Regions from separate parts of the Staphylococcus chromogenes genome, predicted to be linked through region 2. Evidence: riboswitches for the same ligand, from Rfam matches in the RefSeq annotation. Region 2 holds a riboswitch; each other region holds the start of a gene.

What was found. A riboswitch is a leader RNA that binds a small molecule or an ion and turns the genes downstream of it on or off. The one in region 2 is predicted to bind S-adenosylmethionine.
Region 1: it holds a riboswitch for S-adenosylmethionine, as region 2 does, so the genes downstream of both, metK (methionine adenosyltransferase) here and PYW36_RS00910 (O-acetylhomoserine aminocarboxypropyltransferase/cysteine synthase family protein) in region 2, are expected to answer to the same signal.
Region 3: it holds a riboswitch for S-adenosylmethionine, as region 2 does, so the genes downstream of both, PYW36_RS08900 (methionine ABC transporter ATP-binding protein) here and PYW36_RS00910 (O-acetylhomoserine aminocarboxypropyltransferase/cysteine synthase family protein) in region 2, are expected to answer to the same signal.

The regions. Positions count from the first base shown of each region.
Region 1 is NZ_CP118953.1:948,434-954,786, reverse strand. It holds gene PYW36_RS04695 (NERD domain-containing protein) at 1-894, opposite strand, end outside; gene metK (methionine adenosyltransferase) at 984-2,183, opposite strand; SAM riboswitch class I at 2,292-2,402, opposite strand; gene pckA (phosphoenolpyruvate carboxykinase (ATP)) at 2,616-4,196, shown strand; gene PYW36_RS04680 (alpha/beta hydrolase family protein) at 4,231-5,016, opposite strand; gene ytkD (RNA deprotection pyrophosphohydrolase) at 5,003-5,467, opposite strand; gene yidD (membrane protein insertion efficiency factor YidD) at 5,530-5,760, shown strand; gene menC (o-succinylbenzoate synthase) at 5,757-6,353, opposite strand, start outside.
Region 2 is NZ_CP118953.1:196,716-203,068, forward strand. It holds gene PYW36_RS00890 (PTS sugar transporter subunit IIA) at 1-416, shown strand, start outside; gene PYW36_RS00895 (PTS sugar transporter subunit IIB) at 418-702, shown strand; gene PYW36_RS00900 (PTS ascorbate transporter subunit IIC) at 720-2,066, shown strand; gene PYW36_RS00905 (YSIRK-type signal peptide-containing protein) at 2,176-3,450, opposite strand; SAM riboswitch class I at 3,704-3,801, shown strand; gene PYW36_RS00910 (O-acetylhomoserine aminocarboxypropyltransferase/cysteine synthase family protein) at 3,863-5,140, shown strand; gene PYW36_RS00915 (hypothetical protein) at 5,157-5,309, shown strand; gene PYW36_RS00920 (type 1 glutamine amidotransferase domain-containing protein) at 5,441-6,133, shown strand.
Region 3 is NZ_CP118953.1:1,825,002-1,831,354, reverse strand. It holds gene PYW36_RS08925 (thioredoxin family protein) at 1-209, opposite strand, end outside; gene PYW36_RS08920 (arsenate reductase family protein) at 379-732, shown strand; gene gcvH (glycine cleavage system protein GcvH) at 803-1,183, shown strand; gene PYW36_RS08910 (toprim domain-containing protein) at 1,266-1,661, shown strand; gene PYW36_RS08905 (thioredoxin family protein) at 1,627-1,947, shown strand; SAM riboswitch class I at 1,987-2,093, shown strand; gene PYW36_RS08900 (methionine ABC transporter ATP-binding protein) at 2,184-3,212, shown strand; gene PYW36_RS08895 (methionine ABC transporter permease) at 3,205-3,900, shown strand; gene PYW36_RS08890 (MetQ/NlpA family ABC transporter substrate-binding protein) at 3,925-4,755, shown strand; gene popT (polyprenyl-phosphate transporter PopT) at 5,050-5,901, opposite strand; gene sufC (Fe-S cluster assembly ATPase SufC) at 6,205-6,353, shown strand, end outside.

The DNA.
Region 1 (6,353 bases), 750 kb from region 2:
AATTTCATCCATAATCGCTTGAAGATCATTCACATCATATTGAATTCTACCATGGAAAACAAATTTGTTAAAAAATTCGTCAAGTTGCGCAGGCCCTACTAACACCTTTGTTCCACTTTGTGGGGCATAATTAGAAATCGTAATATCCCCTTCATGTCTTGGATTAAAGTATAAGATAGGGGTCGGTGCATATTTAAGGTTAAGTTTTTGTTGTAACGTCGTTGCTAGTTTTTCTACTGAATCAAGATGCTTTGTGTAATCAATAACCGTAAGTTTTTGTTGATCTTCTTTTTGATCAAGCACGATGGTTTGTGGCGTTTGACCATCTAAATGTAATGTTTTGAAAACATGTTCCATCATTGGATTTTCTCTAAATTGGTTTTGACTCACACCTTGATAAACATGACCTTTTAGTAATTCTGAATCAATAATATATAAACCTGTTCTTGTAAGTACAAGGTGACTAATGCGCGTAATCTCTTCCAAATCATTTGTAGGCATAAAGATATTAGCCATGATATGCATATCTTCAGGACGAATTCGCTTTTCTTTTACCAATCGCTCACGTATGCCTAGCAATCTCATATCTGTAATGTACTCACTATCATTTTTAGAAAATAATTTTAAAGCATCAATTTCACGGTTTTTTGAGGAAACCATCGTGTCATATTCCTCTTTATGACGCGTATCTGATTTTTTCTTTTCGATGCGCGCCTTTTCTAACGCTTCTTTATGCTCATTGTTTAATTTTGTTTCTCTGGATTGATACTGATTCGCGTACGTTTCTTTAGCCTTTTTTTTGCTACGCAAGGCAAACAAAAATAAAACTAAAAATAAAAGTGCTAGTACACTCACAGCGATCAACCCAATCTGAATTGGATCTAATTGAGACATTAACAATTACCTACCTTTTTCTACATTTACTTTAATATATACATTATATAAAAAAGCACATCAAATCGCGAGTCTTTATAGAAAAAACATTATTTCTCTGAAGCGACCGCTTCTTTTAAAATCTCTGTTTTGTCTGTTTTTTCCCAAGGTACGTCAATATCATTTCGTCCAAAATGACCATAAGCTGCGGTTTGTTTATAGATAGGACGTTGTAAATCTAGCATTTTAATAATACCTGCAGGTCTTAAATCAAAGTTTTGTCGAACTGCCTCAATAAGAATATCTTCTGAAACTTTGCCTGTGCCAAAAGAATCTATTGATATGGAGACTGGTTGCGCAACTCCAATAGCATAAGCGATTTGAACTTCACACTTTTTAGCCAAACCTGCAGCCACAATATTTTTCGCAACATAGCGAGCGGCATAAGCGGCTGAGCGGTCAACTTTTGTTGGATCCTTTCCTGAGAAAGCACCTCCTCCATGACGGGCATAGCCGCCATACGTATCTACGATTATTTTGCGTCCAGTGAGACCTGCATCACCTTGAGGTCCCCCGATCACAAATCGACCAGTTGGATTAATAAAGAACTTTGTCTCTTCATCTATTAATTCTTTTGGAACTGTTTGATATATCACATGTTCTTTAAGGTCTTCTTGTATTTTTTCTAATTCGACTTCTTCGTGATGTTGTGTTGAAATGACGATGGTATCAATGCGTTGAGGTTGGTTATTCGAATCATATTCTACCGTTACTTGTACTTTTCCATCTGGTCTTAAATATTCTAATGTGCCGTTTTTACGCACTTCTGTTAAGCGTTTTGATAATTTGTGTGATAAATCAATTGGCAACGGCATATACGTATCTGTTTCATCAGTAGCGTAGCCAAACATTAAACCTTGGTCTCCCGCACCAATATTTAATGCTTCATCACTTTCATTATCACGATATTCTAACGCGCGGTCTACGCCTTGTGCAATATCAGGAGATTGTTCATCAATTGCAGTTAATACGGACATCGTTTTGTAGTCGTAGCCATATTTTGCTCGTGTATAACCGATTTGCTTCACTGTTTCTCTCACAACTTTAGGAATATCAACATAAGTTGAAGTTGAAATTTCTCCAGCTATTAAAGCCATACCTGTCGTTACAGTAGTTTCACAAGCTACTCGGGCATTTTGATCACCTTTTAAAATTTCATCTAAAATTGCATCAGAAATTTGATCTGCAATTTTATCGGGGTGGCCTTCTGTGACCGACTCTGATGTAAATAATCGTCTATTGTACGTCATAATAAGCTCCTTTGATTTTTAATAATTACGAAGTTCTCTCTCTAACTGAGCCAACAAAAAAGAGCCTTCACACTATAAAATAGAGAGAAGGCTCTAAACGTCCATTCGCTCTTATCGTTCAGACAATATTTGTCCGCAAACGGTTTGGCACCTTTCTTCATTAAGAAGAGGTTGCTGGGTTTCATTGGGTCCATGTCCCTCCACCACTCAGGATAAGAGAATCCGTTAAGCACTATATTACATAAATTTATGTTTAGTGTCAATTCCACCACAGCTTATGTTACTCAAATATATCAGCGATATCTCAATCTATTTATTTTTCTATTTTTCTTAATAAATTACCTAAATTTGGTAGGGATAATGAAATCAATGTGTTATACTCTTGAATTGTAAAGGCTTACATTACCGAAATAACTATTGGAGGGATTATTCATGTCATTTGACACACAAGCAATTGATGCTTTAATTCACAAGCCTTCATCTCACTTTCAATTAACAACGACAGAACTCTACAATAAAATTTTAAAACGAGAAGAAGCTGAATTGACTGAACTTGGCGCTATTAATGCTAAAACTGGAGAGTATACGGGTCGTTCTCCTAAAGATAAATATATTGTAGATAACCCTCAAGTGAAAGATGATATTGATTGGGGTCCAATTAACCAACCTATCTCTGAAGAAAAGTTTTTAAACTTATACTATCAGGTTATCGAATATTTAGATCAAAAAGAAGAAGTTTTTGTTTTCAATGGCTATGCAGGGAGCGATAAAGATTCCCAACTTGACCTTACTGTTGTGAACGAATTTGCTTGGCATAATCTATTTGCACAAAACTTATTTATTAAGCCTAGCTCAAAAGAAGAAGCCTCTAAGATAAAAGCAGACTTCACAATCATTTCAGCACCTACTTTTAAAGCCAACCCAGAAAAAGATGGCACACGTTCTGAAACATTCGTAATTATTTCATTTAAGCACAAAACTGTTTTAATTGGTGGCACTGAGTATGCAGGCGAAATGAAGAAATCAATCTTCTCTGTCATGAACTACTTATTACCTGAACAGGATATTATGAGTATGCATTGCTCTGCTAATGTAGGCCATAAAGGGGATGTCGCCCTATTCTTCGGTTTATCTGGTACAGGGAAAACCACATTATCAGCTGACCCTAATCGTAAATTAATCGGTGATGATGAACACGGTTGGAATGAAAATGGTGTTTTCAACATTGAAGGCGGTTGTTACGCAAAAGCAATTCATCTTTCAGAAGAAAAAGAACCACAAATTTTTAATGCCATTCGTTACGGTACTGTTTTAGAAAACTGTGTTGTCGATGCGCATGGTTATGTCGATTTTGATGATAACAAATTAACAGAAAACACACGTGCTGCCTACCCTATTCATCATATCGATAATATTGTCGTACCTTCAAAAGCATCACATCCTAACACAATTATCTTTTTAACAGCAGATGCTTTTGGTGTCTTACCTCCAATTTCAAAATTATCGAAAGATCAAGCGATGTATCACTTCTTAAGTGGTTTCACATCTAAACTTGCTGGTACTGAGCGTGGTATTACGGAACCACAACCTTCATTTTCAACTTGCTTTGGTGCCCCATTCTTACCATTAAATGCCAAAGTCTATGCCGACTTATTAGGTCGTTTAATCGACAAGCATGATGTAGATGTATATTTAGTGAATACAGGCTGGACTGGTGGAAAATATGGTGAAGGCAATCGTATTGAACTTCGTCATACACGAAAAATGGTTAATGATGCAATCAGTGGAAAACTTAAAAATTCAGAGTTTGAAGAAGATCACATCTTTGGCTTAAGTATTCCTAAGACGGTTGAGGATGTTCCTACAACAATTTTACAACCTATCAACGCTTGGACAAATAAAGAAGCCTATGACAAACAAGCCAGAGACTTAGTGGCAAGATTTAAAGACAATTTCAAAAAGTTTGGTCCAGAAACTGAACATCTTGAAAAATCAGGTGGATTTAAAGGGTAATAATAAAGCTGTGAATGCGTCTATTATAGACACTTCACAGCTTTTTATTTGTTTTATGGAATTCAATATTTTCCATCCATTGTTGAATCACTTTTAGTACTTGACACATCGCATTTGGCCGCGGAACATGTCCTTCATCAAGTTGGTAAAAAGCCTCAAATGTAGCTCCAACTTTTTTTAGATGGGCTTCTAAAGTATAAGCTTGATGAATCCCCACTTGCACATCTTTGCCTCCGTGAATAATTAAAATGGGGGGCGCGCTTTTGCCAATATGTTTCATCGCATCACGCTTTTCATAAGCTTGCAGCGCCTTTTTAGGATGACCCACCATTCGTCGTAACATCCCTCTCAAATCGACACGTTCTTCATACATTAAATGTAAGTCACTCACTCCACCCCAGATAATATAGCTATCTACTTGTGCATCTTGAAATGTTAAAAGACCTTGAATCCCGCCTCTTGAAAATCCTATCAAATGAAGATGAGCTTCTGGGAATTGCGCTTTTAAAATTTGAATAGCTACTGTCACATCCTTCAAATCTTCTCCCGCAAAATCATCTTGTCCCTCACTCCCGTTATTCCCTCGATAATACGGGGCAAATACTAGCGTATGATTATCAATAAATTGTAAGAGACGCGCAAGTCTCACGCGTCCGACTTGACCTTTTCCTCCACGTAAATAAACAATAATGCGTCGTACAGGTTGAAATGGGATTAAACTTAACCCTTTGACATGAAGACCTTCGACCGCATACGTTAATTCTTCGACACGGTGTGTTTGTAGTTGTGATGGCATCCGTTTACGATTAATAAAATCCAAGCTCACCCATCCTTTCAACACATTTCAATATGGCTGGATCTTCTAACAAAAAGCTTTTATTTATATCAGGAATATCATCAAGGGTCTCAAAACAAATTGGTCCATCAGTTTCAAAATAATCATTTTTAGAATCTATCGAATGAATAAAACAGACAAAGACATCTTTAGAAAACGTCCGTACTTCATTTGACACAGTATATTGCGCGATGTAGTAAGCCGCTTCCAATTGTCCTCCTGTCTCTTCATAGATTTCACGGGCCAATGCGATTTCACTCGACTCACCTTGCTCGCGTTTACCTCCTGGAAATTCAATGCCCCGACGACGATGTTTTGTAAATAACCATTGTTGGTTGAATCGTGTCAGTCCTAAGACATGATCCCCTGTTCGTTCATCATTTGGGCCACAAAAACGTAAAGTAATATGTTGGTTCTTCTGATCAATAAACTCCAAATGCCATTCCCCTTTACTCATTATGTTAAAATAAAATCAATACAAAAAAGGAGGTTTCAACTTTGAAACGACTCTTCATTGCACCTATACGGTTTTATCAAAAATTTATATCCCCTCTTACGCCCCCATCTTGCAGATTTTACCCAACATGTTCCAATTATACAATCGAGGCCATCCAAGTTCATGGCGCAATCAAAGGAACATGGCTTGGAATCAAAAGAATCTCAAAATGTCATCCACTCCATAAAGGGGGCTTTGATCCTGTACCTTTAAAAAAAGAAAACAAACATTAAAAAGGCTTTAAACAACGACGGTCAACCGTTGGGGGCTGAAAATATAATTGTCCGTCCCTAAGTTGACCTGATGTTGCACACAAGTCAACGTCAAAATAGTAACCATGTGGTGTCACATCCCCTGCGTAGTCTCCTTGTTGACTGAGCCACGCTGTATAATATCGACTTAATGCAGCTTCATACATGCCTCCTATAACAATTTTGACACCCTCTTTTTGCAATTGATGGATTAACTCTAGCGTCCGATCAATTCCACCTAGGCGAAATGGTTTTATCACAACAACAGAGATAGGATAAGACTTACGAAGTTGAGAAATAGCCTGTATAGAAGTGGCTTGTTCATCAATAGCAATAGGTGGTAACACGTCCGCCTTTTTTAATAATTCATTCGTATGAAAAGGTTCCTCTATATAAGAAATCTGTGCTTTAGTTAATTGTTTTAAAGTCGGTACATCCGATGCAGATAACGTTTGGTTTGCGTCAATACTAATTGGCATATCAGGATACATAAGTCGTATTATTTGAACTTGTTCTAAAATATGTGATGACCACTTTAGTTTTAGACGTGCGACGTGATCTAATTGCACAATTCT
Region 2 (6,353 bases):
AAATTATAGTAAAAGATCAAGTGGACAGTTGGGAAGAAGCAATTGAGTTCGCAGCACAACCTTTGTTAACACAAAAATATATTGAATCTTCCTATATAGATTCTATGATTCAAAGTGTTAAAACACTAGGGCCTTATATAGTTATAGCACCACATGTCGCTATTGCCCATGCGAGGCCAGGAAATGATGTGCATCAAGTGGGCCTCAGTTTATTGAAGCTAGATGAGGCGATAAATTTTTCAACTGACAGTCACTATGCAGAGTTGGTTTTTGTACTTAGTGCTACTGATTCTACATCGCATTTGACGGTTTTACAAAATTTAGCTCAGTTGCTAGGGCAACAAGAAAATATTGAAGCATTATTAGAGGCTTCAAATGAAGAAGAAATTATCAATATTATTAAAGGAGTAGATTAATATGAAAATTTTAGTCGTATGTGGACATGGTTTAGGAAGTAGTTTTATGGTTGAAATGAATGTGCAAGAGGTTCTAAAAAATTTGAATATTGAGCAAGAAATTGAAGTTGAACATAGTGATATTATGACCGCAAGCCCAGAGATGGCTGATTTGTTCATTTGTGGACGAGATTTAGAAGAAAACGCAGCCCGTTTAGGCGAAGTTTTGATTTTAGATAATATTTTAGATAAGCAAGAATTAGAAGAAAAACTAACGGATAAATTACGTGATTTAGATAAAATTTAAAAACTGGGGGTGTCATCATGAAAAGCATTCTTGATTTTATCGTTGATATTTTAAGCCAACCTGCAATATTAGTGGCGTTCATCGCATTGATTGGACTTTTAGTTCAAAAGAAACCGGCCTCTGTCGTGACGACAGGCACCATTAAGACCATTTTAGGTTTTTTAATATTAAGTGCAGGTGCCGGGGTGGTTGTTCAATCATTGGAACCTTTTGGAAAAATCTTCCAACATGCATTTGGTGTACAAGGGGTAGTTCCAAATAATGAAGCTATTATTTCCATCGCATTAGAGAAGTATGGCACAACCGCAGCACTTATTATGGTATTTGGTATGATTGTTAATATTTTAATTGCGCGCTTTACGAACTTGAAATACATTTTTCTTACTGGACACCATACATTTTATATGGCAGCATTTTTAGCCATAATTTTAACTGTTGGAAAAGTAAGCGGTACGCTAACTATAGTTATTGGAGCGATTATTTTAGGATTAATTATGTCTGTTTTTCCTGCGTTGGCACAGCCAACCATGCGAAAAATTACCGGCAATGATCAAGTAGCGTTAGGTCATTTTGGTACGGTAAGCTATTGGGCGGCAGGAGAAATTGGCAAATTGTTTAAAGGGAAATCAAAATCAACTGAGGAAATTAAGTTTCCTAAAGGGTTGAGCTTTTTGAGAGAAAGTACCATTAGTATTTCAATTACAATGGTTGCATTATATTTGATTGCGAGTTTATTTGCGGGGGTAGGTTTTGTTCATAAAGAGATTAGCCATGATCAAAACTTTATCGTTTTTTCACTGATTCAAGGAGTTACTTTTGCGGCAGGGGTCTTCATTATTTTGACAGGTGTCCGATTGATTTTAGCTGAAATTGTTCCTGCCTTTAAAGGGATTTCTGAAAAACTTGTTCCTAATTCTAAGCCTGCATTGGATTGCCCAATTGTTTTTCCATATGCGCAAAATGCAGTATTAATTGGATTTTTTGTTAGCTTTGTGACAGGTGTAGTAGGTATGTTCATCATGTTTATGCTTGGCGGTGTGGTTATTTTACCAGGTGTCGTTCCACACTTCTTCCTAGGCGCAGCTTCGGGTGTGTTTGGAAATGCACGCGGTGGTATTAAAGGTGCTGTTTTTGGTGCAATGATGAACGGTATTTTAATTACTTTCTTACCTTTATTATTCTTACCTTTCCTTGGAGATTTAGGTCTTGCTTCAACAACATTTTCTGATACAGACTTTTTAGTGGTGGGTATCGTATTTGGTAATATTGTAAAAACACTAGGTGTTATTGGTGTTATTTTAACTATTATTGTTATTGCAGCTTTAGCTATCTTTTTACAAAAACGTTCAAATAAAGCAGTATAAATCAAAGAGATCTTAACAAATTGCGAAAAAAACTTATATAACAAGAAAAAACGGATTGGGAATTCACCCAATCCGTTTTTGTTGCATGTCGAAGGTGTATCGCTTTGAATTACGCTTTACGACGTAAGCCAAAGAAAGCTAATACAGCACCGATGAATGCAACAAGTCCTCCGAATAATGTACCTTGTTCTGTTGAACCAGTTTCAGGTAAAGCTTGTCCTTCTGCTTGACCTTCAGCTTGTGCTGGTGTTGCTTCAACAGATCCTTGAGCAGTTGCTTCGTTTGCTACGTGAGCATCAGCAGCAATTGCTTCTTGACCTACAGCAGTTTCAACTGGTGTAGATGCTGCATCGTAAAGGTTTGTGCCTGCAGCCACTTCTTCAGCATCAGTGTAACCGTCAAAATCAGTATCGACAGTTGCCGCTGGTGTGATAGAGGCATCAGTTGTGCTTGTGCCTTCAGCGATTTCTACGTCATCAGTGTAACCATCGTTGTCCGTATCTAAAGTACCCTCTGGTAATTCATGAGTGACACCTGTACCGTTAAGTGAAATGTCGCCTTCAGGTAATTCGTGTGTTACGCCAGTACCGTTGATTGCGATGTCACCTTCAGGAAGTTCATGAGTAACACCCGTACCGTGGTCATATAAATAACCATCTAAAGAGCCTTTAGGAAGCGCTTCAGCATAAGCAGGTTCACCGTTAATACCGATGTGACCTTCTGGTAGTGGTTCAGCATATGCAGGTTCTCCTGTTGCTGTTACTGTTTCGTTAAGGTTGTTTTCTACCCAAGCAGAGCCTGTTTCAGGACCTTCTGCTAATGTAGGTTCCCAAGCTTGACCATCGACGTTGCCATTAGCATCTACGTAAGCAGAACCGTAGCTTTCCCCTAAGTTGTCATTTGTCCAAGCTTGACCGTCAACGTTGCTTGAAACCGCGTTGTCTGCAACCCAAGCAGAACCCTCAGTATTGCTTTCTACTGCAGAATCCACAGCATTGCTTTCTGCTAATGTAGGTTCCCAAGCTTGACCATCGACGTTGCCATTAGCATCTACGTAAGCAGAACCATAGCTTTCTCCTAAGTTGTCATTTGTCCAAGTTTGACCGTCAACGTTGCTTGAAACCGCGTTGTCTGCAACCCAAGCAGAACCTTCAGCATTGCTTTCTGCTAATGTTGGTTCATAAGCTTGACCTTCAGCGTTGCCGTTAGATTCTACATAAGCTGTGCCGTAACTTTCCCCTAAGTTGTCGTTTGTCCAAGCTTGACCATCAACTTCAGCTGCATCTGCAGAAGCATTTGCGCCAAAGAATAAAGTCGCACCTACTGCGATAGAAGCTGCGCCTACTGTAAACTTGCGAATCCCAAAATGTTGCTTTTTAAACATTCTCTCATCCTCCAAAAAATAAGTAAATTTTTGAGTGGCATAATTAATTAAATGGCACCCTTTACAATTTAAGATTATCACAACTAACATACTATTACCACATTACACAATTTAATTATTTCAAAATTATTAAACGATAATATTTAGTTTTGTATAAATAGGAAATACTAGATATTATTAATCTTATTCAAGAAATCGGAATTCGTATTGACTTCTACATGAGTATGTTATACACTAAGTTTAATTTCATAATTACTTATCTAGATTGGTGGAGGGACAGGCCCTTTGAAACCAGGCAACCTATTCAGTTAGGTGCTAATTCCTGCAGGTGATGAACCTGAGAGATGAGTCTTAATGCGTAAAGTCTATCTTTCAAGGTAGGCTTTTTTTATTTATTTAAGGGGGAGTACTCATGACTCAAGACTATCGATTTGAAACGTTACAATTGCACGCCGGCCAAGAAGTGGACCAAACGACGAATTCACGCGCAGTTCCGATATATCAAACGACATCTTATAACTTCGACGATACGGAACACGCCGCACAATTATTTGGACTCGAAGAACTGGGCAATATTTATACACGTTTAATGAATCCAACAACAGCAGTATTAGAAGCACGTGTCGCAGAGCTAGAAGGGGGCGTAGCAGGCGTCGCTGTTGCGTCAGGTATGGCGGCGATTACATATGCCATCCAATCGGTTGCGCAGTCAGGAGACCATATTTTGGCGTGTGAAACCTTATACGGAGGCACACATACATTATTCACACATACGTTGTCAAAATTTGGCATTGACGTGACGTTCATAGACACACTTGATCCTCAAAATGTCGCAAAGGCGATTCAAGAGAATACGAAAGCTTTATTTATCGAAACCATTGGCAATCCTGAAGGAAATGTTGAAGATATTGAAGCGCTTGTGAAAGTGACAAAAGCCCACGGTATTCCACTCATCGTAGATAATACGTTTGCGACGCCTTACTTACTCCGTCCGATTGCGTATGGGGCGAATATAGTGGTGCATTCTGCGACAAAATTTATTGGTGGACATGGTACATCGATGGGAGGTGTCATTGTTGATGCGGGCAACTTCGATTGGACAAACGGAAAATTCCCAGGACTAAGTGAACCAGATCCGTCCTATCATGGTATCGTTTTTAGCGAGAAATTTGGAGATGCGGCATTAGCCTTTAAAATACGAACAACATTATTACGGGATACGGGGGCGGCACTGTCACCTTTCAATGCATTCCAACTGACACAAGGGTTAGAAACATTATCGCTACGTATGGAACGTCACGTCGAAAATGCTGAAAAAGTGGCCCATTATTTATCCAAACATCCGAAAGTCGCTTGGGTAAAATATGCGGGACTTCCTTCAAGTAGTTATTATGATTTGAAAAACAAATATTTACCTCGAGGGGCAAGTTCAGTATTTACATTTGGGGTTAAAGGCGGTTATGAAGCGGGGAAACAATTTATCGAAGCTTTAGATTTGTTTTCACTACTTGCGAATGTCGGGGATGCCAAGTCACTCGTCATTCATCCCGCATCAACCACACATCAACAATTAACCGAGGACGAACAATTAGCAGCAGGTATTGCGCCAGAAACGATTCGCTTATCCATAGGCTTAGAACATATCGATGATATTATCGATGATTTGGCCAAAGGCTTCGCTGCAATTTAACAAATGGGGGATTATGGTGACGATAACGATAGAAGAACATTTAAAACAATTGATTAATAAAAAAGAAGAATGGCAAACTTATGAACCGATTAACACAGCGGCAGAAATGATGAAAGATCAAAAATTACAAGAATATGAACGCGCAATTCAACGTCTTCAAACGCAATAATGAGGGGTAACGCATGGTGACCCCATCCCAAAATAGAGACGTACACGATAAATATGCAAACAAATGATTCGTAAGCATCCCAAAACTACTTTATAATAGATGAAAATCTTATAAAAAGTGGTGAAGGTGACATGAAAAAGATAATGATTGTCAATACAAGCCATACACATTTTGACGGCACAGATAAAACTACTGGCTTATGGTTAAGTGAACTCGTGCATTTTTACGATGAATTTCAAAATGATGAAAATTTCCAAGTTGACTTGTATAACATTAAAGGTGGGGAAACGCCTTTAGATCCTGTAAGTTTGATTCCAGGCATTTTAGATAAAGTGACAAAACGCTATTATGAAGACGAACGGTTTATGGCGCAATTGAAACTTACGCCAAGTATTGAAACCGCAGATCCCACGGCTTATGACGCGATTTATTTTACGGGTGGTCACGGTGTGATGTATGATTTCCCAGGAAATGAATATATCAATCAAGCCGTCAACACGATTTATGACAACGGCGGTATCGTTTCCTCCGTGTGTCATGGGGCGGCAGCATTATTAGAAGTAAAACGTCCGAACCACCGATTTTTCATTGATGGCAAGCGATTAACTGGGTTTTCCAATGCGGAAGAAGTCTTAGCCAATCGTAAAAGTATTGTGCCATTCGAGTTAGAATCTGAATTGAAAGTAAAAGGCGCGAAATATGAAAAATCAAAAGTGCCGATGAAAGGATTTATCCAAACAGATGATTCGTTAATTACAGGCCAAAATCCTGCTTCTGCGAAAAAAGTGGCTGAAGCGGTCAAAGCGGCATTAGCTTCAAAATAAATTTCGAGGATTCCTCGGGAAAACTGTCTACAAATTATTGATTTTGTAGACAGTTTTTTAATGCCCACGTTTTCTCTAGTAGGAGTTTCACTCGACCCATGATTGTTCTTCAATAGAGGCGCGATGAAAAGAAGAAACCTACACGTGTTGAGATTGACGAAGAGGATTTGTTGTGAAAAATATAGAAAGGTTTTTGAATAGCATTCCCGTGAGGGTTTAT
Region 3 (6,353 bases), 650 kb from region 2:
CCCATAACTTCATTTTCTACAGCGGCTTCTTCGACTTCATCACGGTTGACAACGTACCAATCATATTGATTGTATTTTTCAACAATAGGATCTATCCACATATCCATCGCCTTACAATCTGGGCACCAACCCGCTTCGAATTTAACAATGACAGTTTGATCTCCGTTAATAATCTTTTTGAATGTTTCCATGTCTTGAATTTTTTGCATGTGTAGTTCCTCCGTTACTCTTATTTATAGAGTTCATTATAGCGGATTTCATAAAATGCGTCATACTTTCCGTCTGTCAAAATAACAAAAAAATAATACTAGTATAAAAATTAGTCTAATTTAACAAATTTTGTTATATTTGATGTAAGTCAAGCAAGGAGGTAATGAAATGATTAAGTTTTATCAGTATCAGAACTGTACTACATGTAAAAAAGCCTCTAAATTTTTAACGGAGCATGGTGTGAGTTTTGAACCGATTGACATTGTTCAATTAACGCCTACAAAAGAAGAATTTAGAGATATCGTGGATCGCACAGGAATCGAAATTAAAAAATTGTTCAATACTCACGGTGCAAAATACCGTGAACTTAATCTCAAAGATAAATTGAGCACATTATCTGACGAAGAAAAATTAGAACTTTTAGCTTCAGATGGGATGTTGGTCAAAAGACCTTTAGCGATATTAGGCGATAAAATCACAGTTGGATTTAATGAACAAACTTATCGTGAAACATGGTTATGATAAAAATAGTTGATTGATAATAAGCAATGTGTCATGATTATCTTGTAAACAATTATAGGAGGGGATTCAAGTGGCAGTGCCAAGTGAATTAAAATATTCAAAAGAACATGAATGGGTAAAAGTTGAAGGAAATATTGCAACAATCGGTATTACTGACTTCGCTCAAAATGAGTTAGGGGATATCGTATTCGTTGAACTTCCAGAAGTAGATGACGAAGTTTCAGAAGGTGAAACTTTCGGTAGCGTTGAGTCTGTTAAAACAGTTTCAGAATTATACTCACCTGTGTCTGGTAAAATTACTGAAATTAACGAAGATCTTGAAGATGAACCAGAAGCAGTTAATGAATCACCATACGAAAAAGCATGGATGGTTAAAGTTGAGTTAAGTGATGAAAGTGAAATTGACGCTTTAATGGATGCAAACGGCTATCAAGAAATGATCGGCGAATAATAGATACGAAACTCCTAGATAATCTTTGGACTATCTTGGAGTTTTTTTGTACTGAATAATATCTTTTTAGAAGGTGAAAACCATGGCGATGATTAGCAAAGTCATTATTGTGGAAGGTAAATCTGATAAAAAAAGAGTTAAAGAGGTGTTATTAGAACCTGTCGAAATAATTTGTACACATGGGACGATGGGGATTGAAAAGTTAGATAATATGATTGAATCCTTATATGGAAAACAAGTCTATATCCTCACAGATGCCGACACAGAAGGAAGAAAAATCCGTAAATGGTTTCACAAATATTTAAGTGAGAGCAATGATATTTTCATTGATTCAACTTATAGTGAAGTGGCACGATGCCCACGAGATTACCTCTCAAATGTACTCGGACGTCACGGTTTTGACGTAAAAAAAGATTTCTATGTAAAAGGAAAGTATTCTTATCATGAATGTTTCAGAGCAATCGAACAATATATCTAAAAAAGATAAACAAGAACATCCGATTCATTTAATTTTCGGATATACGCCTATGTGCGGAACGTGTAAGATATCAGAACGCATGTTAGATATTGCAAACGAAGTAACACATCTCCCTTTGGAAAAGCGAGATTTGAACTTTTATCCTGAATTTAGCAAAGAATTTGAGATCCAATCTGTGCCCATATTGTTAATTATGAAAGGTGAACAAGAATTGGAACGAATTTATGCTTTTCAATCGGTCACATTTTTATTGGAAAGAATAAAAAAAGCCATTGACGAAAATTGAGGATAATGGTAAGATTTAAACAATTCAATATTCAGAAAACTCTTATCCGGAGTGGTGGAGGGATGTGCCCTATGAAGCCCGGCAACCGTCTATATTTAGAAATGGTGCCAATTCACATAAAGTATTTATACTTTTGAAGATGAGAGAAATGCATCGGTATCTTTGCTTTCTCTTATTTTGTAAGAGAAAGCTTTTTTTTCTGATCGTTGGAATGGCAACACATAAGGGGGAACACTATGATTGAGCTTAAAAACATCGTCAAACAGTATAAGAGCAAATCTAAATCAGTAACGGCTGTTGACCATGTCGATTTAAATATTAGTGCTGGAACTATTTTTGGCATTATTGGTTTTTCTGGTGCAGGTAAGAGTACTTTAGTCCGTTTGTTTAATTATCTAGAAACACCAACATCAGGTGATGTCATTATTGGTGGTGAAAATATCGGCCAATTAAGCAAACAAGCTTTAAGACATAAAAGACAAAAAGTAAGTATGATTTTCCAGCATTTTAATTTATTGTGGTCACGTACGGTATTAGATAATATTTTATTTCCACTAGAAATAGCGGGCGTACCTAAAAAAGAGGCAAAACAAAAGGCGATTGAATTAATTGAACGTGTCGGTTTAAAAGGCCGCGAAAAAGCCTATCCTTCTGAACTATCTGGAGGACAAAAACAACGGGTAGGTATCGCACGAGCGTTAGCTAATGATCCAGAGGTATTGTTATGTGATGAGGCGACAAGTGCCCTTGACCCTCAAACGACAGATGAAATTCTAGATTTATTATTACAACTAAAAAAAGAACAAAAGTTAACAATCGTGATTATCACCCATGAAATGCATGTGATTCGACGTATATGTGATGAAGTGGCAGTCATGGAAAATGGGCGTGTCATCGAACAAGGTAAAGTTTCAGAAGTTTTTGAAAATCCAAAACATTCGGTAACTAAGCGGTTTGTGCAAGAAGATTTGAAACCTGAAGCTGAATACGAAGATATTTCTGGACTCGTTGAACTCGAACCTTTTGACAGATTAGTCAGACTTAACTTTTCAGGTAAAACGACGACGCAACCTATTATTTCTTACCTCGCAAAAGAACATCAAATTGACGTCAATATATTAGAAGCGAACATCAAACATTCTAAGTCTGGAACGATTGGTTTTATTGTAATTCATATTCCTCATCTTTCAAACGAGGCATTTCATCGATTAGAAACAGACTTGAATGAGAAACATATTGAAGTTGAGGTGATCAGTCATGGGTAAAAGTTTCAGCGAAATATTACAAGAAATGATAACGATGCCCAATGTGAGTTGGCCTGAGGTTTGGGAAGCTACATATGAAACGCTCTATATGACAGTCATTTCTACATTATTTTCATTTATATTTGGTTTGATTATTGGAGTGATTTTATTTCTCACTTCTAAAAGTAAATCTAAAGTTGGACGTGTTTTTTATAGTATTGTGTCTTTCTTTGTAAACTTATTTAGAGCAATTCCTTTTATCATTTTAATCTTATTGCTTATTCCGTTTACAAGTTTAATTCTAGGAACAATCAGTGGTCCGACGGGGGCGTTACCTGCCTTAATTATTGGCGCATCGCCATTTTATGGAAGACTTGTTGAGATTGCCTTAAAAGAAATAGATAAAGGGGTCATCGAAGCTGCATGGTCTATGGGCGCAACAACTTGGACAGTCATTAGAAAGGTTTTAATTCCTGAATCGTTACCTGCCTTAATTTCAGGTATTACCGTTACAGCGATTGCTTTAGTAGGATCTACAGCCATTGCTGGGGTCATTGGAGCAGGCGGATTAGGAAATTTAGCTTATTTAACAGGTTTTACACGAAATCAAAATGATGTCATTTTGATTTCCACAATTTTAATTTTAGTTATCGTCTTCGTTATTCAATTATTGGGAGATTGGGCAACGAATAAAATAGATAAACGATAAATTTATTTTAAGGAGAATGGTCAAATGAAAAGATTTATATCAATTGCTTTAGTTTTAGTGCTTACTGTTGTATTAGCTGCATGTGGTAACAACGACTCAAAAAGTAGTGACAATAAAGACGACAAAAAGATTGTCGTAGGGGCATCTCCAGCACCTCATGCTGAAATTTTAGAAGAAGCGAAACCTTTATTGAAAAAAGAAGGTTATGATTTAGAAATTAAAACAATTAACGATTACACAACACCTAATAAATTATTAGATGCTGGAGAATTGGATGCTAACTTTTTCCAACATACTCCATATTTAGATACTGAGAAAAAAGAAAAAGGCTATAAAGTTGAATCAGCTGGTAATGTCCACTTAGAACCAATGGCTGTTTATTCTCAAAAACATAAAAGTTTAAAAGACTTACCAAAAGGGGCAGAAATTTTCGTTTCTAATAACCCAGCAGAACAAGGTCGTTTCTTGAAGTTTTTCGTAGATGAAGGTTTAATTAAAATTAAAAAAGGCGTTAAAATCCAAGACGCTACTTTTAAAGACATTGAAGAAAACAAAAAAGATTTAAAATTCAATAATAAGCAAGCCGCAGAATTTCTTCCAAAAACATATCAAAACAATGAAGGGGACGCAGTGATTATCAACTCTAACTTTGCGATTGAACAAAAATTAAATCCACAAAAAGATTCAATTGCTGTTGAAAAAGCTGATAATAACCCATATGCAAACTTAATTGCTGTACAAGAAGGTCATAAAAACGATGAAAAAATCAAAGCGTTAATGAAAGTATTACGTTCAGATGATATTAAAAAATTCATCAATGACAAATACGATGGTGCTGTTACTCCAGCTGAATAATATTTTGGAGTGAGACTCATCATAGTGAGTACCTTAAATTAAAACATTATCAAAATTTATTGATGCTATACTTTTAACGGTTAGTGAGCACATCACTGACCGTTATTTTTTAATGAGTTCAATGCGCACGATATAGAGATAGCGTCCGCCTATAATTCAATAGCCCTCAACATTTACCGTCAGATAAATGTTGAGGGCTATTTTAATACGATTTAAATCTCTAAGAATAAGGCGATAAGTGAGCGCTAAAACTTCTTAATAAATCATCCGTTATTTAAAGAGGTTTTATTACGCTTATTGTTCATCAGTATAATGTCCGAGTACATAACTGATAGCAAAGCCTAAAATTAACGTGATAAGGGAAACGACCCAAGTTATCCCTGATTGAGGTAATCCTGGAAAAACAGAGAATAAAGATCCGATAACAAGTCCAAGAATGGCTGCGTATGTTAAATAGGTGTAATTCGTGAGCAAATACTGGATGATTTTACTCGCGACGATAAATCCGACGGCTATACCCGCGCCAACTAACAAAATCACAGGCAGTGCTTGAAAATGAAATCTTACCACTTCTGAAATCGCGTATGTGACGGTACTGTAAACACCTAGCAATAATAAAATGAAAGAACCTGAAATACCTGGAAGTAACATTGCGCTAGAAGCGAGTATACCTGCCACAAAATATTTGATGAGCATTGGGGCTGAAAGGTCAATATTAGACGGTGCAGCGTGAGAAGTATCCCCTTTTAACATCGCCATCGCAAGTAGTAATAAAATAAAAATGAAAACAATAATCCAATGGATGGCTTTAAATGTACGTTTATAATGTGAGATTCTCAATAAGAAAGGGATGACCCCAATAATTAATCCTGTAAAGAAAAACATCGTTGGTACTTGATGATGTGCTAGCAAATAGTTGATAAGGCTACTCAATATACCAATCGCTAATCCCATACCGATGACAATGGGCAATAAAAATAAAATACTGCGTTTAAAGTTTTTTGAAAACACACCGCTGACTGAAGAAATAAATTCATCGTAAATTCCTAATAATAAGGCGATGGTGCCCCCGCTTACACCTGGAATTAAATCACTTACACCCATGGCAAAGCCTCGAGGGATGTTAGAAAACTTAAATTGCGACATAGAGCTATGTTCCTTTCTAATTAAATTAAAGGTACTGAAATGTCATATTACAATAACGGAGCACTTTAAGCAATCAAATATCCATAGTGATTGAGAACATCCCGTATTATATTATCAATAACTTTTCTAAAATCTATGTAAAATCGATTTAAAATTGAACATCATTTTTCAACCCGTAATGTTTTATAATTCCCGTCATTTTCGTTATAATTAGCATTTAGAAACATATGAAATACTTTTGACGTTACATTAAAATTATTATAAACTGGTATATGGAATCTAACATTTTTGGAGGGAATAGTAATGCCATCAACATTAGAAATTAAAGACTTACATGTGTCTATTGACGATAAAGAGATTTTAAAAGGTGTTAACTTAACAATTAATACAGGTGAAATCCATGCCATTATGGGACCTAACGGTACGGGTAAATCTACACTTTCATCAGCAAT